3 regions of the Streptomyces sp. NPDC005811 genome follow, and region 2 is predicted to be linked to each of the others. Evidence: riboswitches for the same ligand, from Rfam matches in the RefSeq annotation. Region 2 holds a riboswitch; each other region holds the start of a gene.
The links. Region 2 has a riboswitch for S-adenosylmethionine ahead of ABZ490_RS04895 (amino acid ABC transporter permease). Riboswitches for the same ligand answer to the same signal wherever they lie in the genome.
Positions count from the first base shown of each region.

Region 1: it holds a riboswitch for S-adenosylmethionine, as region 2 does, so the genes downstream of both, ABZ490_RS37135 (aminotransferase class V-fold PLP-dependent enzyme) here and ABZ490_RS04895 (amino acid ABC transporter permease) in region 2, are expected to answer to the same signal.
Region 3: it holds a riboswitch for S-adenosylmethionine, as region 2 does, so the genes downstream of both, thrC (threonine synthase) here and ABZ490_RS04895 (amino acid ABC transporter permease) in region 2, are expected to answer to the same signal.

Region 1 covers NZ_JBEXXK010000045.1:25,194-31,260, forward strand. The annotation lists gene ABZ490_RS37115 (NYN domain-containing protein) at 1-280, opposite strand, end outside; gene ABZ490_RS37120 (hypothetical protein) at 318-557, opposite strand; gene ABZ490_RS37125 (rhomboid family intramembrane serine protease) at 732-1,466, shown strand; gene ABZ490_RS37130 (Lrp/AsnC ligand binding domain-containing protein) at 1,463-1,744, shown strand; gene ABZ490_RS37135 (aminotransferase class V-fold PLP-dependent enzyme) at 1,778-3,148, opposite strand; SAM riboswitch class IV at 3,314-3,430, opposite strand; gene trpD (anthranilate phosphoribosyltransferase) at 3,508-4,572, opposite strand; gene ABZ490_RS37145 (cytochrome bc complex cytochrome b subunit) at 4,693-6,067, opposite strand, start outside.
Region 2 covers NZ_JBEXXK010000003.1:255,429-261,495, reverse strand. The annotation lists gene ABZ490_RS04910 (GNAT family N-acetyltransferase) at 7-756, opposite strand; gene ABZ490_RS04905 (ABC transporter substrate-binding protein) at 798-1,823, opposite strand; gene ABZ490_RS04900 (amino acid ABC transporter ATP-binding protein) at 1,912-2,676, opposite strand; gene ABZ490_RS04895 (amino acid ABC transporter permease) at 2,778-3,755, opposite strand; SAM riboswitch class IV at 4,124-4,233, opposite strand; gene ABZ490_RS04890 (glutathione S-transferase C-terminal domain-containing protein) at 4,299-5,195, opposite strand; gene ABZ490_RS04885 (putative leader peptide) at 5,341-5,463, opposite strand; gene ABZ490_RS04880 (hypothetical protein) at 5,610-5,930, opposite strand; gene ABZ490_RS04875 (hypothetical protein) at 5,893-6,067, opposite strand, start outside.
Region 3 covers NZ_JBEXXK010000005.1:70,968-77,034, forward strand. The annotation lists gene ABZ490_RS06900 (extracellular solute-binding protein) at 1-102, shown strand, start outside; gene ABZ490_RS06905 (DUF3263 domain-containing protein) at 149-379, shown strand; gene otsB (trehalose-phosphatase) at 389-1,243, shown strand; gene ABZ490_RS06915 (trehalose-6-phosphate synthase) at 1,231-2,661, opposite strand; gene ABZ490_RS06920 (glucosyl-3-phosphoglycerate synthase) at 2,767-3,711, opposite strand; SAM riboswitch class I at 3,848-3,986, shown strand; gene thrC (threonine synthase) at 4,005-5,303, shown strand; gene ABZ490_RS06930 (MoaD/ThiS family protein) at 5,326-5,601, shown strand.

The DNA.
Region 1 (6,067 bases), on a different contig from region 2:
ACAGCTCCGGCTGGGCGTCTCTGAACTTCTCGCCGATGCGCTGCCGGAACAGCGGATCCGTCTCCAGCGCGGCCGCCATCGCGTTGCCCGCGAACTTCGCCCGGCGATTCGGGGCGAACCGGGCGTACTGCCGCAACTGGGCGGGCAGTTCGGCGACGGTCAGGCCGCCGAAGCCGTCGGAGACGATCTGCACGACCCGGCGGCGCACGCCGTCGGGCAGCGGACGGTCGAGCATCTCAGCGGCGCCGTCGCCCGGCCCCCCGCCTGCGCTCTCCGCCATCCGTCACACCCCAATACCTGTACGGGGCCAGCTCCGCTCAGGAGCCGGCGCCCGGCCGATCCACGAGTTCCACCTGATCCACGGCGTTGCACCAGCGGCACCGCACCGACTCGATGGTCTCACTGACCACCTCGCGCTCCTCGACCTTCGGCTCTCCGGCGAGGTCGAGGTGCACGTACTCCACGACCTTCGACGAGCGCGTCACGTCGAACCTGGTCAGGTTGCCGCAGAGGGTGCAGCGCCACCGCGTGGTCGCGGTCGGCAGGGGAACCGTCATCGTGACTGTCCTTCTAGTGTCGGTCTTCCATCAGGGTCGCGCCGGAGGCTCCCCGCTGTGCATGGCTCGTAACCCTACGGCCTGGCGGGTACTCGCCGCCCCTCCGTCCCACCGCCCTGCCGAGCGGCGAGGCGATATCGACCGATCTGCCGGGGTGCGTCATGCTCTGTGGTCATGATCGGCAACTGGAGCGGGACCGTCCGCAAGGCTCTGCGCGGCCCCTCGGCGCCGGTGACGTACGGGCTGATCGCCGTGTGCTGTCTGGTCTTCGTGATCGGCCCGGCCTCGGGGCTCGATCCGGCGTACGGCACCGGGGACGGGCTGATGGCCGCCCAGCGGGCCTATTTCCGCCGCTGGGGCGTGGTCCCGGTGGAACTCTTCACGGGCTCCGCGCGCGCCGTCCTGACCCCCGCCACGGCCCTCTTCGTCCACGGCAGCTGGGTGCACCTGCTGGGCAACATGCTCTTCCTCTACGTCTTCGGGGCGATGACCGAGGAACGGATGGGCCGCGTCGAGTTCACCTTCTTCTACGTGTGCTGCGGCTACCTCGCCCTGCTCGGGTACGCGGCCGCGCACTCCGGGTCGCCGCAGTCGCTGGTGGGGGCCTCCGGGGCGATCTCGGCGGTCCTCGGCGCGTTCCTGTACCTGTTCCCGCGGGCCCGGGTGACCAGCCTGCTGCCGTTCCTGTTCTTCCTGCCGCTGCGGTTCCCGGCGTGGGTGGTGCTGCCGTTCTGGGCGGCGCTCCAGTGGATCGCGGTGGGACGGGCGGCCCAGGGGCCCGGGGTGGCCTATCTGGCGCACCTGGTGGGCTTCGGCCTGGGGTTCGGCTACGCGTGGGCGCGTTTCGGCCGTACGACTAGAGTGAGGCCCGCCCCAGCTCCGGCCCCCGAGGGAGAGAACCAGCCGTGATCACCGCGATCGTCCTCATCAAGACCAGCGTGGACCGGATCCCCGAGATCGCCGAGCGGATCGCGGCGCTGGACTCCGTGAGCGAGGTGTTCTCCGTGACCGGGACGTACGACCTGATCGCCATGGTCCGGGTGCAGCAGCACGAGGACCTCGCGGAGGTCATCCCGGGCAGCATCAGCAAGATCCCCGGCGTCGAGGCCACGGACACGCACGTGGCGTTCCGTACGTACTCCCAGCACGACCTGGAGGCGGCGTTCGCGATCGGCCTGGACTCCTGACCGGCTGAACCCCGCCTCCGGCGCGACGGCGCCTCACACCGCCGGGACGCAGCGGCCGTCCTCCGTGCGGTACGTCCACTGCGGGCCCTCGGTCACCAGCTCGCGGACCGCCGTCACGAAACGGTCCACGTGCTCGTCCGGGGTCCCCGCGCCGAAGCTCACCCGGATGGCGTTCAGGGACTTCTCGCCCGGGGCCGCCTCGGGGGCACCGCACTCGCCCTGGGTCTGGGGGTCGCTGCCCAGCAGGGTGCGGACCAGGGGGTGGGCGCAGAAGAGGCCGTCGCGGACGCCGATGCCGTACTCGGCGGAGAGGGCCGCGGCGAAGTGGGAGCTGTTCCAGCCCTCGACGACGAAGGAGATCACACCGACCCGCGGGGCGTCGTCGCCGAACAGGGACAGGATCCTGACCTGCGGAACCTCGGCGAGGCCCGCGCGGACCCGGCCGATCAGGTGCTGCTCACGGGCGACGAGGTTGTCGAAGCCGGCCTCCGTGAGGGCCTTACAGGCCGAGGCGATGGAGTAGGCGCCGATGACGTTCGGGGAGCCGGCCTCGTGGCGGGCGGCCGTCTCGTGCCATTCCACGTCCACTCCCCCGTCCTCGCGCCGGGTGACCTTGCGGCTGGCGCCGCCGCCCGCGAGGTAGGGGTCGGCGGCCCGGAGCCAGTCGGCGCGTCCGGCGAGAACGCCGGAGCCGAAGGGGGCGTACAGCTTGTGGCCGGAGAAGGCGACCCAGTCGACGTCCAGGTCACGGACCGACACGGGGTGGTGCGGGGCCAGCTGCGCCGCGTCCAGGACGATCCGGGCGCCGTGCGCGTGCGCGGCCGCCGCGAGCTCCCGTACGGGCCACAGCTCGCCGGTGACGTTGGACGCGCCGGTGACACAGACCAGGGCCGGACCGTGGGGGTCGCGGTCGGCGAGGGCGCGCTCCAGGGTCTCGACGGCCTGCCGCGGGGTGCGCGGGGCGTCCAGGTAGGTGACCCGGGCGTCCTTCCAGGGCAGCAGGCTCGCGTGGTGCTCGGTCTCGAAGACGAAGACCTGGCAGCCGGCCGGGAGCGCGGCGGCCAGCAGGTTCAGGGAGTCGGTGGTGGAGCGGGTGAAGACGAGCTGGTCGTCCTCGCGGCAGTCCAGGAACGCGGTGACCGTGCGGCGGGCGTTCTCGAACAGGTCCGTGGAGAGCTGGGAGAGGTAGCCGGCGCCGCGGTGGACGCTGCCGTAGTACGGGGCGTAGGCCGCCACGTCGTCCCAGACGCGCTGGAGGGCGGGGGCGCTGGCGGCGTAGTCGAGCGCCGCGTAGGTGACCTCGCCGCCGGTGACGAGCGGGACGGTGACATCGCGGCCCAGAACGGGCAGCTCCGCCGAAAGGTCGCAAACGGGGCGGGTGGTGGCAGCGCTGGAGACAGACATGGCGAACTCCTGTGAAGGGCAAGCGGAATCACCGTGCGAGCGGGTACGGCTCGAGCACGGAGAAAAGTGAAAAGGGGTGTGCGGAGGCGGGGCTCGGCGCCCTATCGCATTCGCTTGCTCACAGAAGGCTCCCTCGACGACCAGGACCCCTGGTGTTTCGCGAGGGGTCCGCGCTTGCCGTGGACCTCGCTGCCCACGGCCTGGTCTTCACCCGGGGCACCCCGCCACGGACGGAGGGTTGCCGGACAGTCGGCCGGGGCCTCATGACTGTCACTCATGACCTGTACAGGAACGTACGGGAAGTGATCGCGGTCCCGCAACCCGTGTCCGAATGACGGGACCGCGCTCCTTCGCCGTCGTCAGGAGTTGGTCGCCGCGACCCAGCGGTCCAGGGCCTGCTTGGCGGCGCCCGAGTCGATGGACTCGGCCGCGCGGTCCATGCCGGCCCGGATCTGCTCCGCCAGGGTGCCCGTGCCCGGCTCCAGGGCGACCAGGGCGGCCGCCGAGTTCAGCAGCACGGCGTCCCGCACGGGGCCCTGCTCGCCGTCCAGCAGGCGGCGGGCGACCTCCGCGTTGTACGACGGGTCGCCGCCCCGCAGGGCCTCCACCGGGACCAGCTCGATGCCGACGTCCCGCGGGTCGAAGACCTCCTCGGTGACCTTGCCCTCGCGCACCACCCACACCCGGGAGGTGGCCGTGGTGGTCAGCTCGTCGAGGCCGTCGTCGCCCCGGAACACCAGGGAGGAGTGGCCGCGCTCGGCGAAGACGCCCGCGACGACCGGCGCCATGCGCGGGTCCGCGACCCCGACCGCCTGGGCCCGCACCCGGGCCGGATTGGTCAGCGGGCCGAGGATGTTGAAGACCGTGCGGATGCCCAACTGGCCGCGCGCGGCGCCCGCGTGACGCAGCGCCGGATGGAACTTGACCGCGAAGCAGAAGGTGATCCCGGCCTCCCGGGCCACCTCGGCCACCCGCGCCGGGGTCAGCTCCAGATTGACGCCCAGCTTCTCCAGCACGTCCGAGGCACCGGAGGCGGAGGACGCGGCCCGGTTGCCGTGCTTGACGACGGTGGCGCCGCTGCCGGCCACGACGATCGCCGACATGGTGGAGATGTTGACGGTCTTGGCGCCGTCGCCGCCCGTCCCGACGATGTCGACGGTCCGGCCCGGCACCTCGATCGTGTTGGCGTGCGCGTACATCGTCCGCACGAGCCCGTTGATCTCCTCGACGGTCTCGCCCTTGGCCCGCAGCGCCACCACGAACCCGGCGATCTGCGCGTCCGTCGCCTCCCCGCGCATGATCCGGTCCATCGCCCACGCGGTGGCGTCGGCGCTCTGGTCACGGCCGTACAGCAGGGCGTTCAGCACGTCGGGCCAGGAACGGCCCGCCGCGGTGTCGCCTCCAGCGGGGGTCACAGCGCTCATAGCCGCTCCTGGGTGTCGTAGAACCACGTGGAGCCACCTTATCCAGCTCAGGACACGGCGAAGGGCCCCGTCCGAACACCGGACGGGGCCCTTCGATCACGGCGTGGCGACGCCGGACGATCAGTGGTGGCCGTGGCCGCTCGTGATCTCCTTGTACTCCTCGACGGTCGGCTTCGGGATCTGCTGGTCCTCGCCGAAGTACGCGCCGCTGATCTTGGCGCGCAGCTTCTCGGACCGCTTGATCTTGCGCTCGACACCGTTCTCGTCGACCGCCGGGCCGACCGCGGCCGGCTGGTACTGCTCGTGCGCCGTGATGGTGTGGAGCTGCTCCTGGCTGAGCGGCTCGTGGACCTCGATGAACTCACCGTGCGGCAGGCGCTTGATGGTGCCGGTCTCGCGACCGTGCAGCACCTTGTCCCGGTCCCGGCGCTGGAGGCCGAGGCAGATGCGCTTGGTGAGGAGGTACGCGATGACCGGTCCGACGAAGAAGAAGATCCGGACGAACCAGGTGATCGAGTTGATCGACAGGTGGAAGTGGGTGGCCCACAGGTCGTTGCCACCGCCGACCAGCGTGATCATGTACATCGTGACCCAGGCGACGCCCAGCGCGGTGCGCGTGGGGGCGTTGCGCGGACGGTCCAGGATGTGGTGCTCGCGCTTGTCGCCGGTGATCCACGACTCGATGAACGGGTACACCGCCATCGCCACGAGGACGACACCGAACAGCGTCAGCGGGATGAAGACGCCCAGGACCAGCGTGTGGCCCCAGATGTTGACCTCCCAGCCCGGCATGAAGCGGATCAGACCCTCGGCGAAGCCCATGTACCAGTCGGGCTGGGCGCCGGTGGACACCTGGTCCGGACGGTAGGGGCCGAAGACCCACACCGGGTTGATCTGGGCGAGCGCCGCGATGGCCGCGATCGTGCCGAAGACCAGGAAGAAGAACCCGCCCGCCTTCGCCATGTACACGGGCAGCAGGGGCATGCCGACGACGTTCTTGTTGCTCTTGCCGGGGCCCGCGAACTGCGTGTGCTTGTGGTAGAAGACCAGGATCAGGTGGCCCACCACCAGGCCGAGCATGATGCCCGGCAGCAGCAGGATGTGGATCGAGTAGAACCGCGCCACGAAGTCGTGGCCCGGGAACTCGCCGCCGAAGAGGAACATCGAGATGTACGTGCCGACGATCGGGGTCGCCAGGATGGCGCCCTGGGTGAAGCGGACACCGGTGCCGGAGAGCAGGTCGTCCGGGAGCGAGTAACCGGTGAAGCCGGTGAACATGCCCAGGACGAACAGCAGGAAGCCGAACAGCCAGTTGATCTCACGCGGCTTGCGGAACGCGCCGGTGAAGAACACACGCATCATGTGCACGAACATGCCGGCGAGGAAGATCAGCGCCGACCAGTGGTGGATCTGCCGGATGAGCAGACCACCGCGCACGTCGAAGGAGATGTGCATGGTCGAGTTGAACGCCTCGGACATCAGCTGTCCCTGGAGC
Region 2 (6,067 bases):
CATCCGTCACAACGCCTCTGCCGCGCGGGGTGTTCCCGGGGTGCGCACCGACACGACGGCGGAGCGGCGGCGGAGCCGGAAGCCGAGGGACTCGTAGAGGCGGATCGCCGTGGTGTTGCCGGCGGCGGCGTGCAGGAACGGGATGTCACCGCGGGCGCGGGCGCCGTGGCCGACCGCGCGGACCAGCCGGGTGGCCAGGCCCCTGCCCCGGTGGGCCGGGTCGGTGCAGACGGCGCTGATCTCGGTCCAGCCGTCGATGCGGAGCCGCTCGCCGGCCAGGGCGACGAGCCGGCCCTGTTCGCGGATGCCGAGGTAGGTGCCGAGGGTGACGGTCCGCCGCAGGAACGGGCCGGGGCGGGTGCGGGCGACGAGGTCGAGGATCTCCGGCACGTCGTCGGGTCCGAGGCGTACGGCCTCGGGGGCGGGCTCGGTGCGGAACTCCCCCGTGGAGACGAGCTGGACGCCCTCGCCGCCGCCGGTGACCCGCCAGCCGTCGGGAACGCCCGCCACGGGCTTGATCCATACGGTGGCGCCGTCCCCGGCGAGGGTGCGCAGGTCGGCCCAGGCGGCCGGGTCACGGGGATCGGCGAGGGCGGCGAAGGCGTAGACGTCGGCCGGGTAGCGGGCGGCGCGGCCGACGCGTTCGGCGAGGTGCGCGTGCGGGCCGGTGAGCGCGGCCCAGACGGCGTTGTCGAGGGGGTGCGGTGGGGTGACGGCGGGGGCTCCGCCTCCGCGGAGGTCGAGCGGGGAAGCCACGGAGACGGAGTCCCTTCCTGTGACGGTGGGTCAGGAATGTGTCAGGAGTTGTCCAGCGGCAGGCCGGGCGGGTTGATCTCGGACTTGGTGACGGCCTCGTTGGAGAGGTTGTAGGCGGCCAGCCACTTGGCGTACTGCCCGTTCTCGATGAGGTAGTTGATGGCGTCGGCGAGCGGCTTGGCGAGACCGCTGTCCTTCTTGGCGGTGGCGGCGATCAGGCCCTGGAGCGTCTCGCCGGCGCCGGAGAAGGTGCCCGCGTTGCGGGTCGCGTTGGCGGTGCCGGCGGTCTGGGAGACGTTGTAGGCGATGCCGGGGTTGGGCCCGAAGTAGGCGTCGATCTTGCCGCTGCTGAGCGCCAGGTAGAGGCCGTTGCGGTCCGGGTAGTACTTGATCGTGAGCTTCTTGCCCTCGGCCTCGAGCTTCTTCTTCCACTCCAGGAGGATCTTCTCCTGGTTGGTGCCGGAGCCGACGGAGACGGTGAGGCCGGCGAGGTTCTCGTACTTGCCGTCGAAGTTCCAGGTGCTGGACTTCTTCACCTCCCAGCCGAGGTTGTCCTGTCGGTAGGAGGCGAACTCGTACTTCTTCTTGCGCTCCTCGGTGTCGGTGACGTTGGAGAAGGCCGCGTCGACCTTGCCGCTGTCGATGCCGACGAAGAGGTTCTCCCAGGTGAAGTTCTTCGTCTCGGGCTTCAGTCCGAGGACCGCGGCGACCAGGCGGCCGAGGTCGGGCTCGGCGCCGGTGAGGGTCTTCTGGTCGTCGCCGACGTAGGCGAGCGGGGCGAAGCCGGAGGGCAGGGCGCCGATGCCGATGGTGAGCTTGCCGCTCTTCTTGACGGCGGCGGGCAGTTCGGCGCTGATCGACTTGACCTCGGAGACCTTCAGGGTGGTCTCCTTGGCGGCGCCGTTGGAGACCCGGCCGATGGTCACGCTGCCGGAGGCGGCGGATCCGGCCGTGGTGGCGGCGTCGCTCTCACCACCGCAGGCGGCGAGCCCGGTGGCGAGGGTGGCGACCGCGGTCGCCGCGGTGATGCCGCGAATCAGGCTGCGTCGGGTGAAGTGGGTGGCCATGGCCGTCCTTTGTGACTGGGTGAGATGAGAGAGAGGGAGAGGGGGTGAAAGGGGTGTTGCCGTGCGTGGGGGGAAGTCGTGGGCTCGGTCAGAGGACCTTGCTGAGGAAGTCCCGGGTCCGCTCGTGCTGCGGCTTGTCGAGGACCTCGTGGGGCGGGCCCTGTTCGACGATCCGGCCGCCGTCGATGAAGACGACCTTGTCGGCGACCTCGCGGGCGAAGCCGACCTCGTGGGTGACGATGACGAGGGTGGTGCCGCTGGTCGCCAGGTCCTTGATGACGGCGAGGACCTCGCCGACCAGTTCGGGGTCGAGGGCGGAGGTGGGCTCGTCGAAGAGGATGACGCCGGGGCGCAGGGCGAGGGCGCGGGCGATGGCGACGCGCTGCTGCTGGCCGCCGGAGAGCTGGCGGGGGTAGGCGCCGGCCTTGTCGGCGAGGCCGACCCGGCCGAGGAGTTCGCGGGCGAGCTCCTGCGCCTCGGGCTTGCCGAGCCGCCCCGTCGCCACGGGGGCGGCGGCGACGTTGTCCAGCACGGTCAGGTGCGGGAAGAGGTTGAAGTTCTGGAAGACGAAGCCGATGCGGCTGCGCTGGGCGAGGATGACGCGCTCGCTGACCTCGCGCAGCCGGCCGCCGTGCCGGCGGACGCCGATCGGTTCGCCGTTGATGCTGACATGGCCGATCTCCGGCTTCTCCAGATGGTTGATGACCCGAAGCAGGGTGGACTTGCCGGAGCCGGACGGGCCGAGGATGACGGTGACCTCGCCGGGCCGGACGGTCAGGCTGACACCGTCCAGGACGCGGTGCGCGCCGTACCACTTGTGCACGTCGTGCACCTCGACGGCGGCGGGCACCACCGCGGTGGCGGCCTGCTCGGTCTCGACGGTCTCGACGGTCTCGGTGGTGGCGGTGGTCTCGACGGTCTCGGTGGTGACGGTCGCGGCGGTGGTCTCGGCGGTCATACGGCGGCCTCCCGGCGGATGCGGGCACGCAGGTCGGTGAGACCGGTCCGCAGCTGCTGCAACGGCGTCGGCGGCAGGGAGCGGGTGGCACCCCGGGCGTAGTACCGCTCGACGTAGAACTGGACGACGGAGACGAGGCTGGTCAGGATCAGGTACCAGACGGTGACGACCAGCAGCAGCGACACGATGTCGCCGGGGTAGGTGGCGCCCATGGTCTGCGCGGTGCCGAACAGGTCGAGCAGCGACACGTAGAACACCAGCGAGGTGGCCTTGACCAGGCCGATGAGCTGGTTGACGTAGTTCGGCACGATCGAGCGCAGGGCCTGCGGGAAGACGATCCTGCGGAACTGGTAGCCCTTGGGCAGACCGAGGGCGGCGGCCGCCTCGTGCTGGCCCTGGTCGACGGAGAGGATGCCGCCGCGGACCACTTCGGCGGCGTAGGCGGCCTCGTTGAGGCTGAGACCGACGACCGCGATCACCATGTCGGTGGCGAGCCGGGACTCGTCGAAGGTGAAGAACGCGGGGCCGAAGGGGACGCCCACGCTGAGCGTCTGGTACAGGGCGCTGAAGTTGTACAGGAACAGCAGGACGACGATCAGCGGGATGGAGCGCAGCGCCCAGACGTAGGTCCAGCTGACGGCCCGCAGCACCGGGGACTTCGAGAGCCGGGCGAGGGCGAGCAGGACTCCGCCGAGAAGGCCCAACACCGCGCTGTAGGCGGTGACTTCGAGGGTGATGAGCAGTCCGTCGAGGATCACGGGGCGCAGGAACCAGTAGCCGAAGCGGTCCCACTGGTAGAACGGGTTGGACACCAGGCCGTGCGCGAACTGGGCCACCAGGACCAGCACCACGGCGGTGGCGATCCAGCGTCCCGGGCGGCGCAGTGGCTGAACGCGCTGTGCGGTGAGCTTCTCTGACGGGGTGTCGGCGGCGGGTGCCTCGGCGAGGGTCACGGCGCCTGGGGGTTCACTCATGGTGGGCTCCGGCGGGAGTCGGGCACCCCGGGCCGACGCAGACGTGAGGAGCCGTTGCGGATCAGCGCACGGCGCACGGGTGCGTACGGGGGGACCGGGGTGGGGCGGTGGGCGGCACACCGCTGCGGCGGTGTCCGTCAGGAACGCGGAGTCGGGGCGAAGGGCCAGAAGAAGAAGGTTCAGCCCCGACAGCGGGCACGGCCCGGTGCGGTACACAGTGCGCTGTTCACGCGGAGCAGATCGACGGCGCGGTTGGCGGCGAACAGGTTCGACAGGTTCGCGTACGGCTGTACGCAGCCCTGGGGACGGCGTGCGGCCGTCCTGGGAGCTGCGTACATCTCGTCACCATCTCTGTTCCGGCCCTGTGGGCCTCGCGCTTACCGAAACGTCATCCGGTCCGGTCGTCACCTGGGGCACCCCACCGCGGAGCGAGGGTTGCCGGTCAGCAAGCCAGGGCTTGTCGCTGACGCTCATGACCGTTCTGCCCGCAAGTAAGGCAGTCGACCGATCAAATGTCAACGGCCGTCCGAGGGATGGACTCCCTCAAGGCCGGTTGACCTGCGGAGGAAGGCTGTTTCCGTCCGCCGCGTGGGCTGCCCAGTCCAGGATCTGGACAGCGGCTCCGGCGGCCTCCAGCCCCTGGCAACGGGCGTGGTGGCGGCGGGCGATGCCGTCCAGGTCGAGGTGCGCGCCGAAGGCCGGGTGGGCGGCCAGCCGGCGGGCGTAGGCCCACAGGGCGGGGTGTCCGGCGATGCGGCGCACGGCGTCGGCGTCGAGGTGGTGCCGGTGCACGGTGTCCAGCCGGACCAGCGCCACCCACAACTCGACGTCCGCCGCAGTGATCTGATCGCTGATCAGGTACGGCTGCACGCCGAGCCCTTGCTCCAGCACGTCGAGCGTGGCGAGCAACGCGTCGAGCGCGGCGGTCCGCCCGGCCGGGTCGGCGCCCGCCTCCCCGGCACACTGGGCCGCCCGCTCGATGCCCTGGGCGCACATCCGTTCCACGGCCTCGATCTCCGACTCCGAGCCGTACGGGTACAGCACCGCCCGGCCGCCGGCGAACCGCCGGGCCAGGTCGCGGGCGATGTCGGGGCCGTGGGTGGAGACGATCCGGCCCGACCAGTCGTCGCTGAGCACCGGCGCGAGGGCCGGGCCGGTGTAGCGGTGGGCGCTGGCGTCGTAGAGCGGGCGCAGTTGCGTGTGGCCGCCGTCGGGACAGTCGGGGACGGCGGGCAGGAAGGTCACCGGACAGGCCCGGTCGAGGCCGAGGAGCGCGTGGGTGACGGCGATGCGCAGTCCGTCCGGGTCGGCGGTGGACAGATGGAGCCGGTAGCGGCGCGGCACGGCGTAGTGCCCGCTCCGCGCGTCCCGGCCGATGCGGCCCCGGAAGGCGGGGGCGGGGCGCGCGGACGGGTGGGCGGCCAGCGGTGTGACGGACATGCTTCTCCCCGGGGGCGGGCGCACGGGCGGACGTGCGCGCGGCGGATGCGACGGCGAAAAGGGAGACGGCCCTTCGTCCACACACGCGGGACGGGGCGGTGTCCGGTGGACACCGCCGCTGGGTCCGGCGCGGGAGGGGCCCGGCTCAGCCGTGGTGGCTGATGGCGCTGCAGACGCGCTGCAGGTCGATGTGACGGCGGGAGGTGAGCAGGGGCGACGACCAGGTCGTGCGGCTCGTGCGGCCGGTGGCCGGATGCAGGCGCCCCATGTTTCCCTACCTGTTCACTAGGATTCCCGAATCGAGTGTCGATCCACCCCCGGCGGACGTCAAGGGGGCGTCCACCAGGTGAGTACGGCGGGTGAGACGGAACAGTCCGAGGCGAATCGGTCCGCGGCTGATCGGTCCGAGGCGGATCAGTCCGAGGCGGGCAGTGCCTTGGGCGCCTTGACGGTGAGCGGCTGTCCTCCGTAGGTCAGGGGTCCCGCACCCGAGGCGGTGCAGAGGAGTTCGAGGGTGTCGTCGGCGTCGACGTACCGCTTGCCGATGAGGGTGCCGGGCGTCGCCGCGGCGGCCGGGGCGGCCGGCGCCTGCCCGGCCGGGACCATCGCGGTGCCGTCGCACTCGATGGGGCCGGCCGTGTCCACGGGGACCCGGATGACGATCACCCGGGTGGTGCCGGTCGCCGCGGCGAGCTGGTCACCGGGGCGCGGGGCCGGTGCGGGGGAGGTCGCCATGGCTCTGTTCTCCTTCGGGTGCGGAGGCGGGTACGGGGGTGGCCGCGGGTTCCGCCGCGACGGCGGAGCCGGTCAGGCGGTCTCCCAGCCGGTCCAGGTCGTAGGACTGACGGGCCAGCCAGAAGCGCAGGAAGCCG
Region 3 (6,067 bases), on a different contig from region 2:
AAGGGCATCGGCAAGGCCGTGACCCCCTCCGGCGACCCGGCCGCCGTCCTGTCCGGCCTCCAGACGGAGGCGATGACCGCGCAGAGCGCCGCCGGGGAGTGACCCGGCGGACGAGCCCGGTGTCGGTGGCCGGGGTTACGGTGCGGGTATGCAGGAGCAACTGGAGCCCAGGGAACGGGCCGTCCTCGCCCTGGAACGCCGCACCTTCCCCGGCCCCGGCGCCAAGGAACGCGCCGTCCGCGAGGAACTCGACCTCTCCCCGGTCCGCTACTACCAGCTCCTCAACGCCCTCCTGGACGACCCGAGGGCGCTGGCCCACGACCCGGTGACGGTGAACAGACTGAGAAGGGTCCGCGAGACCAGGCGGGGCGACCGCTAGGGTCGCCGTATGGGCACCCACGAGACGTACTCAACGGACCCCGTACCCACGACCCCGGCCGGCCGCGAGGCACTCGCCGCGATCCTCGCGCGCCCCGCCGCCACCCTCGTCGGCCTCGACTTCGACGGCACGCTCGCCCCGATCGTCGAGAACCCCGAGGACGCCCGCGCGCACCCCGACGCCCTCCCCGCCCTCGCGGCCCTCGCACCCCGGGTCGCCGCCGTCGCCGTCATCACCGGCCGCCCCGCCGAGGTGGCCGTCCGCAACGGCGGCTTCGCCGGCGCCAGGGGGCTGGACCACCTCACCGTCCTCGGCCACTACGGCGCCGAGCGCTGGGAGGCCCGCACCCAGGAGATCACCGCCCCCGCACCCCACCCGGGCGTCGCCGCCGTCCGCGCCGAACTGCCCGCCGTCCTGGCGGCCGCCGACGCGGGCCGGGGCGTGTGGGTGGAGGAGAAGGGCGGCCGCGCCGTCGCCGTGCACACCCGCCGCGCCACCGACCCCCTCGCCGCCTTCGAGGCCCTCCGCGAACCCCTCGCCGCCCTCGCCGCCCGCCACGGCCTGATCGTCGAACCCGGCCGGTACGTCCTGGAGCTGCGCCCGCCCGGCATGGACAAGGGCGTCGCCCTCCTCGACCACGTCCGCGCCACCGGCGCCCGGTCCGTCCTCTACGCCGGCGACGACCTCGGCGACCTCCCCGCCTTCGCCGCCGTCGAGAAACTCCGCCAGGACGGCGTCCCCGGCCTCCTCGTCTGCAGCGGCTCCACCGAGGTGACGGAACTCGCCACCCGCGCCGACCTGGTCGTCGACGGCCCCGCCGGCGTCGTACGGCTCCTGAAGGACCTCGCCCGTCAGCTGGGCTGAAGGTCCCGCAGGGCCGTCAGCTGGTCCAGGAACCACTGGGCCGGGGGCAGCGCGGTCGCGGCGGCGGCCAGCCGTTTGACGCGCTCGGCGCGCTCCTCCGGCCCCATGGTCAGGGCCTCGTGCAGGGCCCGGGCCGTCTCCAGGACGTCGTACGGGTTCACCACGAGCGCGTCCTCGCCCAGCTCCCAGTACGCCCCCGCCTCCCGCGACAGCACCAGCACGCACCCCTCGTCGGAGACCACCGGGACCTCCTTGGCGACCAGGTTCATCCCGTCCCGGATCGGGTTGACCAGGGCCACGTCCGCGAGGCGGTAGGCGGCGAGGGAGCGGGCGAAGTCGTCCTCCAGGTTCAGCAGCACCGGGGTCCAGCCCGGTGTGCCGTACCGCTCGTTGATCTCCGCCGACAGCCGCGCCACCTCAGCCGTGTAGTCGCGGTAGACGGCGAGATCCTGCCGGGAGGGATAGGCGAAGGCGAGGTGGACGACCCGCTCCCGCCACTCGGGGTGGTCGTCGAGCAGCTGCCGGTACGCCAGCAGACCGCGCACGATGTTCTTCGACAGCTCGGTGCGGTCGACCCGGACGATCGTCCGGCGCCGCCCGGCCCCCGACTCCGCGCCGCCGATCTCCGCGCGCAGGGCGGCGATCCGCTCCGCCACGTCCGGCCGGTGCGCGCGCTCGCGCAGGAAGTCGGCGTCGGCGCCCAGCCCGTGCACCCCGATCCGGGTGCCGCCCGTGCCGCCCGCGTACTCCGCGCAGCACGCGGTGAACGCGTCCGCCCAGCGTCGGGTGAGGAAACCCAGCCGGTCCGCGCCGAGCATGCCCCGCAGCAGCTGCTCGCGGATGTCCGACGGCAGCAGCCCGAAGTAGTCCACCGGCGCCCACGGCGTGTGCGAGAAGTGCCCGATCCGCAGGTCGGGGCGGAGCGCGCGGAGCATCCCGGGGACCAGACAGAGGTGGTAGTCCTGCACGAGGACCGCCGCGCCCGGCCCCGCCTCCTGCGCGAGCGCCTCCGCGAAGGCGCGGTTGTACGTCTCGTACGACGCCCACTGGCGCCGGAACTCCGAGTCGAAGGCCGGTTCCAGCGGGGTCTGGTACAGCAGGTGGTGGATGAACCAGAGCACCGAGTTCGCGATGCCGTTGTAGGCGTCCGCGTGCACGTCGGCGGGAACGGGCAGCATCCGCACGCCCTCCTCGCCGACCCCGCGCCGGACCGCCTCCCGGTCGCCGTCGGACAGCGCCGAGCACACCCACAGGGCGCCCGCCTCGGGGCCGATCGCCGACAGACCGGAGACCAGCCCGCCGCCCCCGCGTTTCGAGTGCAGCGAGCCGTCCTCGCCCACCGTGTAGGAGACCGGGCCGCGGTTGGACGCGACCAGCACCTGAGCACCCCGAGCAGCAGTGTCGTGCGTGGAAGCCATACGCCTCAACCTAGCCCGGTCGGGAAACGCTCAAACGTACGGTGGCGCTGCGTGGACGGGTCATATCCGGCCGTATACGACCCGTCCCCCGTACGGCGGAATCGGCTAGGCGACCTTGCGGGACTGGTACTCCGCGATCTCCGCCATCGGCGGCCGCTCCTCCGTGTCCACCGAGTACGTACGCGGCTCGAACCCGTCGGCGCCGCGCTCGAACTGGGTCAGGGCGGGGCGGACGAGATGGCCGCGGGCCAGCCGCAGCTGGGCGGTCCGGTAGATCGCCGCCGCCATCCGGCCGAGGGCCTGCCCGTCCTGGTGGCGGTGCCTGCGCACCCCGACGTCGACCTGCGCGAGCGCGTCGAGGCCCACCAGGTGCAGCGCGTCGATCAGCATCCCCAGCTCGACGCCGTACCCCACCGGGAACGGCAGCTGTTCGAGCAGTGAGCGACGGGCCGCGTACTCGCCGCCGAGCGGCTGCACGAAACCGGCCAGCTGCGGCCAGTGCATGTTCAGCAGCGGGCGCGCCATCAGCTCGGTGACCCGGCCGCCCTGCCCGGCGGCGCCGCCCAGGGGACGGTCGTACATCCCCTTGACGAGGTCCACCGCGGGGTCGGTGAGCAGCGGGCCGACGATGCCGGAGACGAAGTCCGAGGAGAACTCCCGGAGGTCGGCGTCGATGAAGCAGACGATGTCCCCGCCGGTGACCAGCAGGGAGCGCCACAGGACCTCGCCCTTGCCGGGCACGGCCGGGATGCGGGGCAGGATCGTGTCGCGGTGGACGACCCGCGCCCCCGCCGCCGCCGCGACCGCCGCCGTGCGGTCGGTCGACCCCGAGTCGACGACCACGAGCTCGTCGACCAGCGGGACCTGCTGCATGAGGTCGTGCCGGATGACCGCGACGATGTCACCGACGGTCTCCTCCTCGTTGAGTGCGGGCAGCACGACACTGACCCGCTGCCCCGAGGACCGCTTGGCGGCCATGATCCGGTGCAGTGGCCGATCGGTCATGGTCCAGGAGCGGGTGGTCAGCCAGCGCTCGACTTCTTCCAGCACGTAGGCGGCTCCTTCACCTGTGATCCATCTCGCGGTTCGGACGACTATCTCAACTGTCCAGGTTGTCGGTTACAGTCTTGGACAACGCGGGTGACCATCGCATGTCCTCGGTGGCCCGGCGTCCACAACTTCATACCGCTCATCCAGAGGGGCAGAGGGATACGGCCCGATGAAGCCCCGGCAACCCTCCAGCCGGTCTCGTTCACGCGAGGCTCCCGGCTTGGGAAGGTGCCAAATCCGTCTCACGGCGAGATGCGTCGTGAGGAAGATGAGGAGAAAGGGCCTCGCCTCACATGGCTGCGCAGACTGTTGAAACCGGATCCACCGATTCCGTCGCCTCCACCGTAGACCTCGGCCCCGCCGCCGCGTTGAGCTGCCGGGAATGCGGTCACCAGGTCCCGCTCGGCCCGGTCTTCGCCTGCGAGGAGTGTTTCGGCCCGCTCGAGATCGCGTACGACTTCTCCTCCTACGACCCGGAGGAGCTCAGGAAGCGCATCGAGGCGGGACCCGCGAACATCTGGCGCTACGCGCCGCTGCTGCCCGTCCCGGCGGACGTGGCCGACAAGCCCAACATCAACCCCGGCTGGACCAAGCTCGTCAAGGCCGACAACCTGGCGCGCGAGCTGGGCGTCGAGGCCGGCAAGCTGTTCGTCAAGGATGACTCCGGCAACCCGACCCACTCCTTCAAGGACCGGGTCGTCGCCCAGGCCGTCGAGGCGGCGCGGGCCTTCGGGTACACCACCCTGAGCTGCTCCTCCACCGGCAACCTCGCCGGTGCCGTCGGCGCCGCCGCCGCCCGGGCCGGCTTCCGCTCCTGCGTGTTCATCCCGCACGACCTGGAGCAGGGCAAGGTCGTCATGGCCGCGATCTACGGCGGCGAGCTCGTCGGCATCGAGGGCAACTACGACGACGTCAACCGCTTCTGCTCCGAACTCATCGGCGACCCGGCGGGCGAGGGCTGGGGCTTCGTCAACGTCAACCTGCGGCCGTACTACGCCGAGGGCTCCAAGACACTGGCGTACGAGATCGCCGAGCAGCTCGGCTGGCAGCTCCCGGACCAGCTGGTCGTGCCGATCGCCTCCGGCTCCCAGCTCACGAAGATCGACAAGGGTCTCCAGGAGCTGATCAAGCTGGGGCTCGTCGAGGACAAGCCGTACAAGATCTTCGGTGCGCAGGCCGAGGGGTGCTCGCCGGTGTCGGTGGCCTTCAAGGCCGGGCACGACGTGGTCCGCCCGCAGAAGCCGAACACCATCGCCAAGTCGCTGGCGATCGGCAACCCGGCGGACGGGCCGTACGTCCTCGACATCGCGCGTCGCACCGGCGGCGCGGTGGAGGACGTGACCGACGAGCAGGTCGTCGAGGCGATCGGGATCCTCGCCCGGACCGAGGGCATCTTCGCGGAGACCGCCGGCGGTGTGACGGTCGGCGTCACGAAGAAGCTGATCGAGAACGGGCTGCTGGACCCGGCGAAGACGACCGTCGTGCTGAACACCGGTGACGGTCTGAAGACGCTGGACGCGGTGGCCGGGACCGGACTCACCGCGACGATCCGCCCGTCGCTGGAGTCCTTCCACGAGGCCGGGCTCGCGTAATCCCTACTGGAGGTCATCGGCAATGAGCGTCACCGTCCGCATCCCCACCATCCTGCGCACCTACACCGGTGGTGCCGCCGAGGTCTCCGCCGAAGGGGCCAACCTCGGCGAGGTCATCTCGGACCTGGAGAAGAACCACACCGGGATCGCCGCCCGGGTCCTGGACGACCAGGGCAAGCTGCGGCGGTTCGTGAACGTGTACGTGAACGACGACGACGTCCGCTTCGAGCAGGGCCTGGAGACGGCGACCCCGGACGGGGCGGGCGTGTCGATCATCCCGGCCGTCGCCGGCGGCTGAGCCGGGTCCGACCGGTGGTTGACCCTCGGTCAGTACCCACCAGTAGTAACCGTCGGTAACAGTGATTACCGAGTGTTCATCGAATTGCCCCCTCCGTGAGAGAAGCGGAGGGGGCAATTCAGTGGGGTTGAGCGCGGTACAGTTGGGGAACCGGGTCGCGGAACCTGATCCGGAATCTTTGATTTCTGCCTTGAGTCCGACAAGAAGTAGCCAAAGTGCGTGCCTCTTGCGCGGCATTTGTGGCTTTTGCGGGGCCCGACTTGCCCTGAATTCAGGCGAATTCTCGCCATATTCCGGATCGCGTGCGTCCAGAATTCTCGTCCAAGTGACCTGTTGCAGAGGGCAGTTGGACAGATACATTCGGCCGCGGTCGACGCGTTCCGGCGCACGCCCCCAACCAACTGGGGGGTGAGGTCTGACCCGGATCCGCGAAGTGTGGATCTGTGCAAGGGCCAGTAATAGGGGA